One region of the Agrobacterium sp. GW821-FHT02D03 genome, then DNA from elsewhere that is predicted to be linked to it. Evidence: predicted binding sites of a transcription regulator. Region 1 holds the regulator's gene; the other holds the start of a gene.
What was found. Region 1 encodes LexA, which represses DNA repair genes until DNA is damaged. Its sites were predicted from a motif close to TGTTCNNNNTGTGTTCNG; they were not measured.
Positions count from the first base shown of each region.

Region 2: a site for LexA is predicted at 4,666-4,683, ahead of AC07U5_RS06100 (ATP-dependent helicase). Genes of this name have one in related genera too.

Region 1 is NZ_JBWKVN010000001.1:1,499,207-1,506,295, reverse strand. It holds gene AC07U5_RS07040 (GNAT family N-acetyltransferase) at 1-110, shown strand, start outside; gene AC07U5_RS07035 (HIT family protein) at 132-551, shown strand; gene eno (phosphopyruvate hydratase) at 679-1,953, opposite strand; gene kdsA (3-deoxy-8-phosphooctulonate synthase) at 2,171-3,019, opposite strand; gene AC07U5_RS07020 (hypothetical protein) at 3,155-3,718, opposite strand; gene lexA (transcriptional repressor LexA) at 4,075-4,800, shown strand; gene AC07U5_RS07010 (GFA family protein) at 5,134-5,532, opposite strand; gene AC07U5_RS07005 (glutathione S-transferase family protein) at 5,787-6,476, shown strand; gene AC07U5_RS07000 (ComEC/Rec2 family competence protein) at 6,487-7,089, opposite strand, start outside.
Region 2 is NZ_JBWKVN010000001.1:1,313,948-1,321,036, reverse strand. It holds gene AC07U5_RS06110 (efflux RND transporter permease subunit) at 47-3,211, opposite strand; gene AC07U5_RS06105 (efflux RND transporter periplasmic adaptor subunit) at 3,208-4,359, opposite strand; gene AC07U5_RS06100 (ATP-dependent helicase) at 4,725-7,089, shown strand, end outside.

The DNA.
Region 1 (7,089 bases):
CCATCGCCGATTATCTGGAGCGGGAACGCAGCGAAGTCGAACAGATCAACGACTATCTTGAAGACCACAGCCCGTTTCGCAAAGGCGAACGGCAGGAAGACGACGACTAAAGAGTTTTGAGGGAGCAGCCCGTGACAGCCTACGATGACAACAACATCTTCGCAAAAATCCTCCGGGGTGAAATCCCGTGCGTCAAGGTCTACGAAGACGACCATACACTGGCCTTCATGGACGTGATGCCCCAGGCCCCGGGTCACCTGCTGGTGATCCCGAAGACCGGCTCGCGCAATATTCTCGATGCCGATCCTGACGTGCTGACAAAGACAATCCCCATCGTACAGAAGCTCGCCGTCGCCGCCAAGGAAGCCTTCGATGCTGATGGCATCTATGTAGCGCAGTTCAACGAGCCCGCCGCTGGCCAGACGGTCTTCCACCTGCACTTCCACATCGTACCGCGCAAGGACGGAGAGCCTTTGAAGCCCCATAGCGGCGCGATGGCGGATGTGGAGATGCTGAAGGCCCACGCAGAGAAGATCAAACAGGCGCTGTAAGGCGCGCTCCCGGCCGTGGACCGTCGAGAACAAACACCGCATCGCTGACACAAAAACCCGCCGAGGCCATCGGCGGGTTTTCTATTATCGGGGCCTATGGAAAGCCCTCAAATTATCAGAGCTCAAATCAGCTGCGAAGAATGGAGCGGCCAGCGTAAGCAGCCTGCGGACCCAGCATCTCTTCGATACGGATCAGCTGGTTGTACTTCGCCAAACGGTCGGAGCGCGACAGCGAGCCGGTCTTGATCTGACCGCAGTTGGTGGCAACCGCGAGATCGGCAATCGTGGAGTCTTCCGTTTCACCCGAACGGTGAGACATGACCGCCGTGTAGCGTGCCTTGTGCGCCGTTTCGACAGCGTCGAGCGTCTCGGTCAGAGAACCGATCTGGTTGACCTTGACGAGGATGGAGTTGGCAACGCCCATCTTGATGCCGTCGCGCAGGCGCGCGGAGTTGGTAACGAAGAGGTCGTCGCCGACCAGCTGTACCTTAGAGCCGATCTTGTCGGTCAGGTACTTCCAGCCTTCCCAATCGTCTTCGGCCATGCCGTCTTCGATGGAAATGATCGGGTACTTGCCCGCGAGTTCTGCGAGATAATCAGCCATGGCTTCCGGCTCGAGCGTGCGGCCTTCGCCTTCCATCTCGTATTTGCCGTTCTTGAAGAACTCGGTCGAGGCGCAGTCGAGAGCAAGAGCGACGTCGTCGCCCGGCTTGTAGCCTGCCTTTTCAACCGACTTCATGATGAAGTCCAGCGCTTCCGGCGCGCTCTTCAGGCCAGGGGCAAAACCGCCTTCGTCGCCGACATTGGTGTTGTGACCCTGCGCTGCCAATTCCTTCTTCAGAACATGGAAGATTTCCGCGCCGATGCGCACCGCGTCACGGATGCTTTCCGCGCCGACCGGCATGATCATGAATTCCTGGAAGTCGATCGGGTTGTCGGCATGTGCGCCACCATTGATGATGTTCATCATCGGAACGGGCAGCAGGTGGGCGTTCGGGCCACCGACATAGCGATAGAGTGGCAGGCCGGTCGTTTCGGCAGCGGCCTTGGCAACGGCGAGCGACACGCCGAGGATGGCGTTTGCGCCGAGGCGAGACTTGTTCGGCGTACCATCGAGCGCAATCAGCGTCTGGTCGATGTGGATCTGGCTTTCGGCATCGAAGCCGCCAAGCGCATCAAAGATCTCGGTGTTGACGGCCTCAACGGCCTTTTCAACACCCTTGCCGCCATAGCGCTGTCCGCCATCGCGCAGCTCGACTGCCTCGTGAGCGCCGGTGGATGCGCCCGATGGAACGGCAGCGCGACCGAAGGAGCCGTCTTCGAGGTACACGTCGACCTCGACCGTGGGGTTGCCACGGCTATCGAGGATTTCGCGTGCGATGATGTCGGTAATGGCTGTCATGGTCTCTCCCTTGGGACTGGAACAGATGAATTTAAGTCGCTTGTCTTAGAGCGCATCGGCAAAACTGTGAAGCCGTTTTCGAGCCGGACGGCGGATAAGCGATTCTGAAAAGTGTGAAAGGTCATTGCAACTTCGCTGTAGACGAAGCGTGAGAAATTACAATGACGACGCCCAGCATCAGGCGTCGCCCAACCTATAAAAATCGATTAGGCCAAAATCAGGCAGCCTTGGCGATAGCGTCAAACGCCAGAAGCTTCTCCAGAAGCTTCGGCATATCCTTCAGGTGAACCATGTTCGGACCGTCGGATGGGGCATTGTCCGGATCCTCATGGGTTTCGACAAACAGGCCGGCAATGCCGACAGCCACCGCCGCACGCGACAATGTCTCGACGAATTCGCGCTGACCACCGGTCGACCCACCCTGCCCGCCTGGCTGCTGCACGGAATGCGTCGCATCGAAGACCACCGGCGCACCGAGCGAGGCCATGATCGGCAACGAGCGCATGTCGGAGACAAGCGTGTTATAGCCGAACGATGCGCCGCGTTCGCAGAGGAGAACATTCGGATTGCCGCTCTCATTCAACTTCGCCAGCACGTTCTTCATGTCCCAGGGCGCCAGGAACTGTCCCTTCTTCACATTGATCACGCGGCCGGTCTTCGCGGCGGCGATCAGAAGATCGGTCTGGCGACTGAGAAAGGCCGGGATCTGCAGAACATCAACGGTTTCGGCGACAATGGCGCACTGCTCTTCGGTATGGATATCGGTCAGGACCGGGAAGCCATATTCCTTCTTGAGATCGGCAAAGATCTCCATGGCCTTGTCGAGACCGATGCCGCGCTGGCCGGAAAGCGATGTGCGATTGGCCTTGTCGAAGGATGACTTATAGACAAGCCCGATGCCGAGCTTGCCGCAAAGCTCATGAAGCGTGCCGGCAATCATGAAAGCGTGGTCGCGGCTTTCCATCTGGCACGGACCGGCAATCAGCGAAAACCGCTCCGTGTTGGAGAAGGCGACAGCGCCTTTGCCTTCGCCAGCGACCACTTTCAAATTGTTCTTCACAGTCATCTCATTCCTCACGACACATGCGCCGGACATCGCCGGCAACCGCTTAACTTGCGATGTTGCACAGGCATTAGCAGCAAGCGCGCCATGTGTCACGAGATGAGGGATGCTGCGGCCGGAGCACCGACCGCTTGCCCTTTAGCCGGCATTCGCCTTCCGCACGACATCGGGATTGGCCTCGGAAAATTGCACGAACGGCCCGACTGCGCGCACGGCGTCGGAAAATCCAGCACTTCCCTTCAGCCCTTCCAGTTCTTCAGGCTTGAAGCCTTGAGTCAGTAACATGCGATAGACGTTCTCGCTGTTCTCACCACCGGCGGAAACCCAAGTCGGTAGCGATGTCTCCCAGGCCTTCTTCTCGCGCTGGTTTCGATCGACGACGATGGCAAGCTTGATCAGTCCGCCGATCGGAATGGGAATACCGTTCACCGCAAGATCGGGGATGAAGCTCGCCGGATGAACGCCGCCAAGCGCGTGGTTCTTCAGGATCCGTGCACAGTTATTGTCGCGCGTCGGCTCCTTGTTCTGCGAAACGCGCTTCTGATTGAGCTGAACGATGAGCTTGCAATTGGCCATCGTCGTGTTCAGCAGCAGCCGGTCGTACTCCTTGCGCTTTAAAGCTTCCGGTGAATTGGGATCGAGGGTCTGGCAACCGGCCAGCGCAACCAGCATTCCGATAAGGGTAAATCTAACGAGCTTCATAAAAATGTCCCTGCCCCGAGAAGACGCTGCAAGGCAGCGCCGTAGAGCTATGATAACTTTGTTGATAATGCTTCGAATGGCTTGGCCTTCATCCCACAGGATGACCGGATCATGTGATCCTCGAAGCAGCTTGTAGATACCCGCAAAAATGAAATCATCAACCTGGAGAGGAAAAAGACGCGCAACACCGTAAAGAAGCTATAAACTTCTACCATTGCGCGGATAACAGGACTGCGAATTGATGAGGCGGAGACGTTTGCGGAATTTTAAGGGATTGCAGAACACATATGGAACATATAGTGTTCGTTCTGTATTTGTTTCGCGAATCTTCGCCACGTATTCCAAGGGTTTTCTTCATGCTCACGCGCAAACAGCAGGAACTGCTTCTTTTCATTCATGAGCGAATGAAAGAGTCCGGCGTGCCGCCATCTTTCGATGAGATGAAAGATGCCCTCGACCTTGCCTCGAAATCCGGCATCCATCGGCTGATTACCGCTCTGGAAGAACGTGGCTTCATCCGCCGCTTGCCGAACAGGGCAAGAGCCCTGGAAGTCATCAAGCTTCCGGAAGCCTATTCCGCACCCGCACAGAAGCCGCCGCGCGGCTTCTCGCCAAGCGTGATCGAGGGCAGCCTCGGAAAAGCCAAACCGCCTGAGTCGGCTCCTGCCCCGAAGCCAGCAAACGATCAGATCTCCTCCGCTGTCACCGTTCCTGTAATGGGGCGCATCGCCGCCGGTGTGCCGATCTCCGCTATTCAGAACAACACCCACGATGTTGCCGTACCCGTCGATATGTTGGGCACGGGCGAGCATTACGCGCTGGAGGTCAAGGGTGACTCGATGATCGAGGCTGGCATCTTCGATGGCGATACCGTCATCATTCGCAACGGCAGCACCGCCAACCCCGGCGATATCATCGTCGCACTGGTAGATGATGAAGAAGCCACCTTGAAGCGCTTCCGCCGCAAGGGTGCTTCCATCGCCCTGGAGGCCGCGAACCCAGCCTATGAAACCCGTATCTTCGGACCGGATCGGGTCAAGATTCAGGGCAAGCTGGTCGGCCTCATTCGTCGCTATCACTGAGCGGACGACAGTCGGCTCAGACTGGCTGCCCGTGCTCTTGCAGAGGCAAGACGCGCTGACATAGTTGGCAGATGCGGCGATGTTGGGCTGCCTCTGATCGCACCGAGGTTTCGACGCTGGTTCTCTTCGCCTTTGTCTTTCTCGTTATCCTCATTCTCGATCCGAGGGTGAGGAAAAGATTGGCGGATGGTCGGGTGCATGCCGATCATGGCCTTCGAACGGCGGCAATCTTTCAGTGCCACCGACAAGCGCCCTCGCCCGTCGCTTCTAAGTGCAGGACTCACAGACGCAGCTAATCCATGTTGCAGCTACCATCCGACAAGGTGGACAGTCTCACCGCCCCTTTTCCGTTCTGCCTGTCGATTCCCGGTCCCGCTCATATTGGCGCAATGCCGGGAAATCCGGCAGCCACGCCTCACGGCGGACCGTCCAAAGCTCGTAGGTCGGCTCGAACTGATCTGGTGAATCCAGGGAACCGAGATTGACCTCGATTTCGTCGTCGCTTTTTCCGAAGACCGGCGATCCGCAGTTGGGACAGAAGAAACGGCCATTATAGCTGCGTGTTTCTCCCTCGATGGTAACGGCATCCTGCGGGAAGATGGCGGATGCGTGGAAGAGCGCGCCGTGGTGTTTGCGACAGTCCATGCAGTGACAAATCCCGATACGGTAGGGCGCGCCGACCATCGAAAGCCTCACGCTGCCGCAGGCACAACCGCCAGATTTCATGTTCATCTCGATCGCTCCATTTGCTTGACGCCTTCCCATCAAACCGCGACGAACCGGTGAAGTTCATTCTGCTTCTGTTTCCGGACACGTGAGAACGGCGAACGCATCAATTCATATGATATCTGACATGACAGACTCGGCCTGTATGTCCTCTCGGTCATGCGTTAGGAGGATGGACAGAGAAACATACGCACCTACACGCATGGACGCTTTTGCTGATTGCATGCGATTCAAGCGGCGTATCACCAGAAGGAGACAACATGTACGATCTCTACATCGCCAACAAGAACTACTCCTCCTGGTCTCTCCGGCCGTGGGTTCTGATGCGCACATTGGAGATTTCCTTCAACGAGCATCTCGTCCCCTTCAATGATCCCGATCCCAAGAATGGCTTCAATCACTTCTCCCCCACCGGCAAGGTGCCTTGCCTTGTGGATGGCGATGTCACCATCTGGGACTCGCTTGCGATCATCGAATATCTGGCGGAACGGCATGATGGTGTTTGGGCTGAGGATGCCAAAGCGCGGGCTTGGTCGCGCTCGGCATCCGCGGAGATGCATTCCGGCTTCCAATCGCTCCGCAATCTGCACCCGATGAGCGTAGGCTTGCGAATCCGGCCAGTTCCTGCAACCGAGGCGCTCCGTAGGGATATCGCGCGTATAGATGCGCTATGGCAACAGGGCCTCGACAGCTTCGGAGGGCCGTTTCTGGCCGGTACGAATTTCACCGCCGTCGACGCCTTCTTCTGCCCCGTGGCCTTTCGCTTCCAGACCTACGGCACAGCACTCTCGCCAGCGGCAGAGGCTTACAAGACCCGCCTCTTGAACTCGCCGGCGATGAAGGAGTGGGAGGAGGCAGCGATCCGGGAACCCTGGCGTGACGCCGAGCACGAAGAAGAAGCGCGGGCGTCCGGCGAGATCATCGAAGACCGCCGCTCCGCAGCGGGTTGAAGCAAGAGACTTACTGCCCGGCCGCCAGCATCGCCTCGATATGCGGCGGCACCGCGCCGTCAGAGGTCTTGCTGCGCCAGTCATAGGCGCGGTGGATCGACCAGGGTCTGGCAACGTCTTGCATCGCCGCGCGCGCAGTTGCGACGGGCGCTCCGGCCTCATTCAGCCAGAGTTCCAGCGAGCCCGTCTTCCGCAATGTTGTGGCGCTGATCAACAGCGCGCCCGAGCGACAATTTGAAAACGGCACGAAACGCGACGTCACGACGATGTCCGCCACATCACAGGCTGTTCCGGTCAACGCCGTGTTCGAAATGACCACGACTGTGACGCCGCTCTCATGACGTCCAGCACACCAGGCGTTTTTCTGACACGAGAAGCCATTCGTCCGCTCGAAAGCCAGAATCATCTTGTCGCGAACCTCTTGCTTCAGCTGATCGGTGAGAACAGCCGGCCGGCGTGGCGTTGGCTCTGCCGTTTCCTCTCGTTCACCCGCCTTGTTGTCGTCCACCATGACAGGGGCCACATGTTTATCCGGAAGCGGCACCGCCCTCGCCCACTGATCAAAGACGAACCCCTTCGCCTGGCGCTTGGTCGTCGCAACGAATTGATCCAC
Region 2 (7,089 bases), 190 kb from region 1:
CTTTGTCCAGCGCGGGCTTTGCGACTGTCCGGTGTTTGACGCCAAATCATTCCGCGGCGAGAAGTGGCTTTTCCTCCTCCAGGGCGCGGCGGCGAATGGCGGTCTCCAGTTCGCGATGCAGACGAATTTCCTCATCCGCCTGCGGCTTGGCGAAGCGTGCCAGGAGCAGGTACGAAACCGGGGTGATGTAGAGCGTCACCAGCGTCGCAAAGCCGAGACCACCGACGATGACCCAACCCAGCGCGATACGGGCTTCAGCACCCGCACCCTGTGCCAGCACCAGCGGCACACCGCCGAGAATGGTGGCGATCATCGTCATCATCACCGGGCGAAGGCGAATGCTGCAAGCCTTCTCGATGGCTTCGCGTACGCTCGCGCCCTGATCACGCAGATGGTTGGCGAATTCCACGATCAGAATGCCGTTCTTCGCCATCACACCGACCAGAAGCACAAGACCGATCTGACTATAGACATTGAGGCTTGATCCGGTAACGAGCAGCGCGATCACCGCGCAGGCAAGACCGAGCGGCACCGTCGTCATGATGATCAGCGAGCTCAGGACACTTTCGAACTGCGCTGCCAGCACTAGGAAGATGATCGCAATGGCAAAGCCGAAGGTCAGCAACATGCCGCTGGAATTTTCCTGAAGCGTGGCGGCTTCACCGAGCGGGATCAGCCGCGCACCGGATGGCATGATCTGGCCCGCCAGTTCATTGACCTTGGCGACCGCATCACCGAGCGAAACACCTTCGCGCAGGTTGGCGGAGAAGCCAACCGATGGCAGCTGCTGCTCGCGGTTCAGCTGCGGCGAGACCGCATTTTCCTTCAGCGACGCGATCACCGACATCGGCACGATCTTGCCATCGTCTGTCTTCAAGAAAATGTTCTCAAGATCCGTCGGATCGTTGATCGGCCGGGTGGAGGCAAGAAGCCTGACAGGGATCGCGTCACCATTCACAAAGACGTCGACGATGGAGCGGCCTTCGAGAAGCGACTGCATGGCGCGCGACAGGCCGGTGATGTCGATGCCGAGATCGGATGCCCGCTCGCGATCGATGGAGACGGAAAGCTGCGCCTGGTTCGGCTCATTATCGAAGCGCGGCGTGTCGAACATGCCGGTTTCTTCCATCGACAACAGCAGCTTCTGCGTGGACTCGGTCAGCGCCTGATAGTTGGAGCCGACCATCGCCATGCTGAGACCATTGCCTGCGCCGCGAATGCGCAGGCTGTTCGGCTGCTGCGCCGTGCCGCGAAGCGCCGGCACCTTTTGTGCGGCGGCATTGATATCCTGAGCGATCTGGTTCTGCGTGCGATCACGATCCGCCCATGGTGCCAGCGTCAGCACCATGAAGCCGGTATTGGACGAGCCATTCATCCCGGTGATTGAATAGACGTTACGGATTTCCCCGCTTTCGCGCAGCGGCATCAGATTCTCTTCGATCCGCTGCAGCTGGTCGCGCGTATATTCCAGGCTGACGCCCTGCGGCGCAGTCACCCGCAGGAAGATCGACGAGCGGTCCTCGCGCGGCGTCAATTCGTTCTGCACCATGCCGAAGGCGACCCAGGAGACGCCTGCAAAGGCGATCGACACGACGATAACGATCAGCGGATTGTTAAGACAGCTCGACAGCGTGTTCTTGTAGGTGCTGGCAAAGAGATTGCCAAACCAGGCAAGCGGGCCGGTCTTATGCTCCACAGTCTTCTTCAACATGCGTGACGCGAGCATAGGGCAGAGCGTCAACGCCACAATCGAGGACAAGCCAACGGCAAAGGCCAGCACGAAGCCAAACTCACGGAACAGGCCGCCCAACTGGCCGGGCAGGAAGGACAGCGGAATGAAGACAGCGGCGAGCGTCGCGGTTGTCGCGAGAACTGCGAAGAACACCTCTTGCGTACCAAGCACGGCGGCGGCACGCGGCCCCATCCCTTCGGCTCTGCGGCGCACGATGTTTTCCAGAACCACGATCGCATCATCCACCACAAGACCCGTCGCCAGCACGATGGCAAGCAGCGTCAGAATGTTGATGGAAAAGCCAACCATATAGATGGCAACCAGCGTGCCAATCAGCGCGACCGGCATGGTGATGGCTGGAATAAGCGTAGCGCGCCAGTCGCGCAGGAAGAGATAGAGAACCACAACGACGATCAGCGCAGAAAGACCAAGCGCCAGTTCCACCTCGTGAAGCGCGCCTTCGATGAAGACAGCGTCGTCGCTGGTGACAACGATCCGTGTGCCCTCTGGCAGGTTCGGCGTCATCGCATCGACAGCTGCCTTGACGCCGGTCGAAATGTTCAACGTGTTGGACTGTGCCTGACGGATCACGCCAAGGCCAACGCCCTGCACGCCGTTGGAACGCAGGGACGTGCTTTCATCATCGGCACCAAGCTGCACGCTCGCCACATCGCGAAGACGCACCTTGTCCTTGATCAGCAGATTTTCAAATTCGGCAGGCGTTGTGAGATTGGCTGTCGCGCGCACCACGATGTCCTGCGTGGAGCTTTTCAGCGAGCCCGCCGGAACATCCAGTGCTGCGGTTGCCAGCGCATTGGAGACATCGGTTACGGTGAGACCGCGGCTTGCAAGTGCTGCCTGATCGAGATCGATCCGGAACACCTTCTCCTGGTCGCCGTAAAGCTCCACATCGGCAACGCCGTCGACGGCAGCCAGGCGGTCGACGACCTCATCCTCGACAAGCTTGGTCAGGTCTTCCATGCTGAGCGTGGAGGATGTGACAGCAAGACGCATGATCGGCTGGCTGTCGGAATCGGCCTTGATGATCTGCGGTTCATCGGCATCTTCCGGCATCTGATTGGTGACGCGTCCGATCGCGTCGCGCACATCATTGGCGGCAACCGCGAGATCGATATTGTCGCCAAACTCCAGCGTTACACGGCTGGTACCGAACTGCGAGGCCGACGAGATGGACTTGACCCCGCTGACACGGGCGACAGCACCTTCGATCGTCTGCGTCACCTCCTGGTCGATCGTCTGCGGCGACGCACCGTCATAGGTCGTGCGCACGGAGATGACCGGACGGTCCACATCCGGCAATTCACGGACCTCTACGCCGACAAGGGCCGCGAGACCCGCGACCACGAGCAACGTGTTGATCACCGCGGCAAGGATCGGCCGTCTTACGAAGAGCGCGGTAAAAGCAAGCTTCGAGTCCTGCCCTGCGGGCGGCGTCTGTCCAGTTGATGAACCGCTCATTGGCTGGCGACCTCCGGTGCTTTCGGTTCGTTGCCGATGCGCACAGCGCCGCCTTCACGCACGCGCTGCAGACCTTCCGTTACCAGGGGGTCATTGGGTGAAAGCTCGGCCTTCACCAGAACAGCGTCAGGGTTGCGCTGCACCACCTGAACGCGGACCTTGTTCGACTTGTTGTCCTTCACGCGCCACACATACGAACCGTCGGCGTCCCACTGCACGGCCAGCGGATCGACCGATGGATAGGTTTCGCCTTCGAACTTCATGGTGACGCTGAACGACATGCCGGCGCGCAGCTCATCCTTGGCGTTATCGAAAACGGCGCGCACACGAACGGTGCGGCTTGCTTCGTCCACGCGATTGTCGACCGCCTCCACCTCGCCTGTAAAGGTCTCACCCGGGCGGGCAATCGAGGTCGCTTCCACCGGCATGCCGACCTTGATCGCCGTGGCAAATCGTTCCGGTGCCCAGAAGTTGACGAGGATCTTAGAGCGATCATCGATGCTGACGATGCTGGTCTGTGTCGTTGCATTATCGCCGACATTAATGGCGACGATGCCGGCAATGCCGTCGATCGGCGCGACGATATTGCGCCGTTTCAGATTGAGTTCGGCCGTGCTGACCGCAAGCTTGGCCGACTCTTCGGCAATCTGCGCGTCGAGAACATCGAGACGGGCCACCGACTGAAGATTTTTATAGGAGGACGATTTTTCGACCGCACTTTTGAGCGCGACCTGCGCCTTGTCGCGCTCGATCAGTTGCTCGTCATCATCAAGCCTCGCCAGCACATCGCCCTTCTTCACCTTCTGACCGGACGACACGAGGATCTCGGAAATCAATCCGGACGCCTGAGGTGTCACGACGACGGTCTGGATCGCCTCACCGTTGCCGATGGCATTGAGGCGATCGTTAACTGTGCCGGTCTTGGCAGGCGCGGTCATCACGAGCGTGGCATTGCTGCGCCCGCCCCCGCCACCTTGGCCTGCAGGTCTGGACGAAGCACTTGCGGCATTGTTTGCGGCAGGCTCTCCCGTCGTGACGATGCCAGCCTTCGCCAGCAGGTTCTGCCCTGTGGACGAATTGAACGCCCACAAAAAGAAACCAGCCCCGACGACCGCCAGACTGACACCAACCTGCTTCCAAACCCGCATGCAATTCTCCGTGTGATCCATCCACAACCGCAGCCGTGCCGCAGCGCGGACGGGCAGGCGAATGATTTGGGGCAGTATCTTTGCTGCTGCTTAACAACGCAACGCAACATTTCGTTTCTTACCGAATTGTAATTTGCGAAAATTTTGCGGCAAGACATCGAAAAATCGACGATATACTTTATCGGCAGTTGTAATTCCGCTTCGAAGCCGTCCTCGGCTCAGCATCGGACGCGCCTGTCCCGCGAGGTCGCGAGCATGCATAAAACCGGCATTTCGCCTTCTATTGGTCGCGATCACCGTGAATACGGGAATAAAAGCAGAACGACGTTCTAGCGTTTATATCCCGAATCACTACATTGAGCCGCATGAGCAATAGTTTCGACGATATGCCGTTCTTCGACGAAGAACCAAACGAGCCGCGCCGTCTGGCCCCAAACGCAGCTCCCGCCCCCGGTGGCCTGGGCATTGCCGCGCGCGCCATGGCGGCGCGTGATCAGGCACGTGGCACGCCCGATTATCTCTCCGGCCTCAATCCGGAGCAGCGGGAGGCGGTCGAAACGGTGGATGGTCCAGTGCTGGTTCTTGCCGGTGCCGGCACGGGCAAGACCCGCGTGCTGACGACACGTATCGCCCACATTCTCGCAACCAACAAAGCCTATCCAAGCCAGATCCTCGCCGTGACCTTCACCAACAAGGCGGCGCGCGAAATGAAGGAACGTATCGGCGTCCTCGTCGGCGGCGCGGTCGAAGGCATGCCATGGCTTGGCACCTTCCACTCCATCGGCGTGAAGCTTCTGCGTCGGCACGCCGAACTCGTCGGGCTGAAATCGGACTTCACGATTCTCGATACCGATGACGTGGTGCGGCTCATCAAGCAGTTGATCCAGTCCGAAGGTCTGGATGACAAGCGCTGGCCGGCCAAGCAGTTCGCCGGGATGATCGACAACTGGAAGAACAAGGGCCTGACACCGCCCGATATTCCTGAAGGCGATAGCCGCGCCTTTGCCAATGGCAAGGGCCGCGAGCTTTATGCAGCCTATCAGGCAAGACTGAAGACGCTGAATGCCTGCGATTTCGGCGATCTTCTGCTGCACCCAATCACCATATTCCGCCGCCATGGCGATATCCTCAAGGATTATCACCAGCGCTTCCGCTACATTCTGGTGGACGAGTATCAGGATACCAACACCTGCCAATATATGTGGCTACGGCTTCTGGCGCAGCGCGCGAAGGGCGAGCCGCAGAACGTCTGCTGCGTTGGCGACGACGATCAGTCCATCTATGGCTGGCGCGGTGCCGAAGTGGACAATATCCTGCGCTTCGACAAGGATTTTCCCGGTGCCAAGGTCATCAAGCTCGAGCGCAACTATCGCTCCACCGAGCATATTCTGGGCGCCGCCGGTCATCTGATCGCCCATAATGAAGGTCGCTTGGGCAAAACACTCTTCACCGATCGCGTCGACCCGAACGACGAAAAGGTCGTGGTGCATGCTGCGTGGGATTCCGAAGAGGAAGCCCGTGCCGTCGGCGAAGAGATCGAGGCGCTTCAACGCAACACGAAGCACAATCTCAACGACATGGCGATCCTCGTGCGTGCCTCGTTCCAGATGCGCGAATTCGAAGATCGCTTCGTCACGCTAGGTCTCAACTACCGCGTCATCGGCGGCCCACGCTTCTATGAGCGCATGGAAATCCGCGATGCCATGGCCTATTTCCGCCTCGTCTGCCAACCGGCCGACGATCTGGCCTTCGAGCGCATCGTCAACACGCCGAAGCGCGGGCTTGGCGACACGACCATTCGCACGCTGCATGACTATGCCCGCGCCCGCGATATCCCCATGCTGGCGGCCGCCGCCGATATTATCGAGACGGACGAGCTGAAGCCCAAGGCGCGCAGGGCGCTCTTCGATGTGGTGCAGGATTTTCGCCGTTGGCAAGGGCTACTGGAAAACACCGAACACACGGTGCTTGCAGAACAGATCCTGGATGAAAGCGGCTACACCGCCATGTGGCAGGCCGACAAGACCGCAGAAGCGCCGGGACGCCTGGAAAACCTGAAGGAACTCATTCGCTCGATGGACTCCTTCGAGAGCATGCGCGGCTTCCTGGAGCATGTGGCGCTCGTCATGGATGCCGAGCAGAATGAAGAGCTCGATGCCGTCTCGATCATGACGCTGCACTCCGCCAAGGGCCTGGAATTCGAAACCGTCTTCCTGCCCGGATGGGAAGAAGGTCTGTTCCCACATCAGCGCTCTTTGGACGAAGGCGGACGCTCCGGTCTGGAGGAAGAACGACGCCTTGCCTATGTCGGCATTACCCGCGCCAAGCGCCGCTGCCACATCTGGTTCGTCTCCAACCGCCGTATACACGGTCTCTGGCAATCCACCCTGCCCTCACGCTTCCTGGATGAGCTGCCGGCATCCCATGTCGAAGTCACGGCATCAGAAAGCAGTTATGGTGGCTATGGCGGTCGCGGCGGCTACGGCCAGTCCCGCTTCGACAAGGCCGAACCCTTTGCCAATAATTACACCACGCCCGGCTGGAAGCGCGCTCAAGCCAACCGCTCCGATGCGACGCGCGACAACTGGGGCAGCCGGTCAGGACATGCGGTAGAGCGGATCGGTTATGGTGAGAGCGGTCCGCGTGCCCGAACCATCGATGGAGAACTGGTCGCGAAGTCGGTGGCCGACGCGCCCTCGAAATTTGCGGTCGGAGATCGCGTCTTCCATA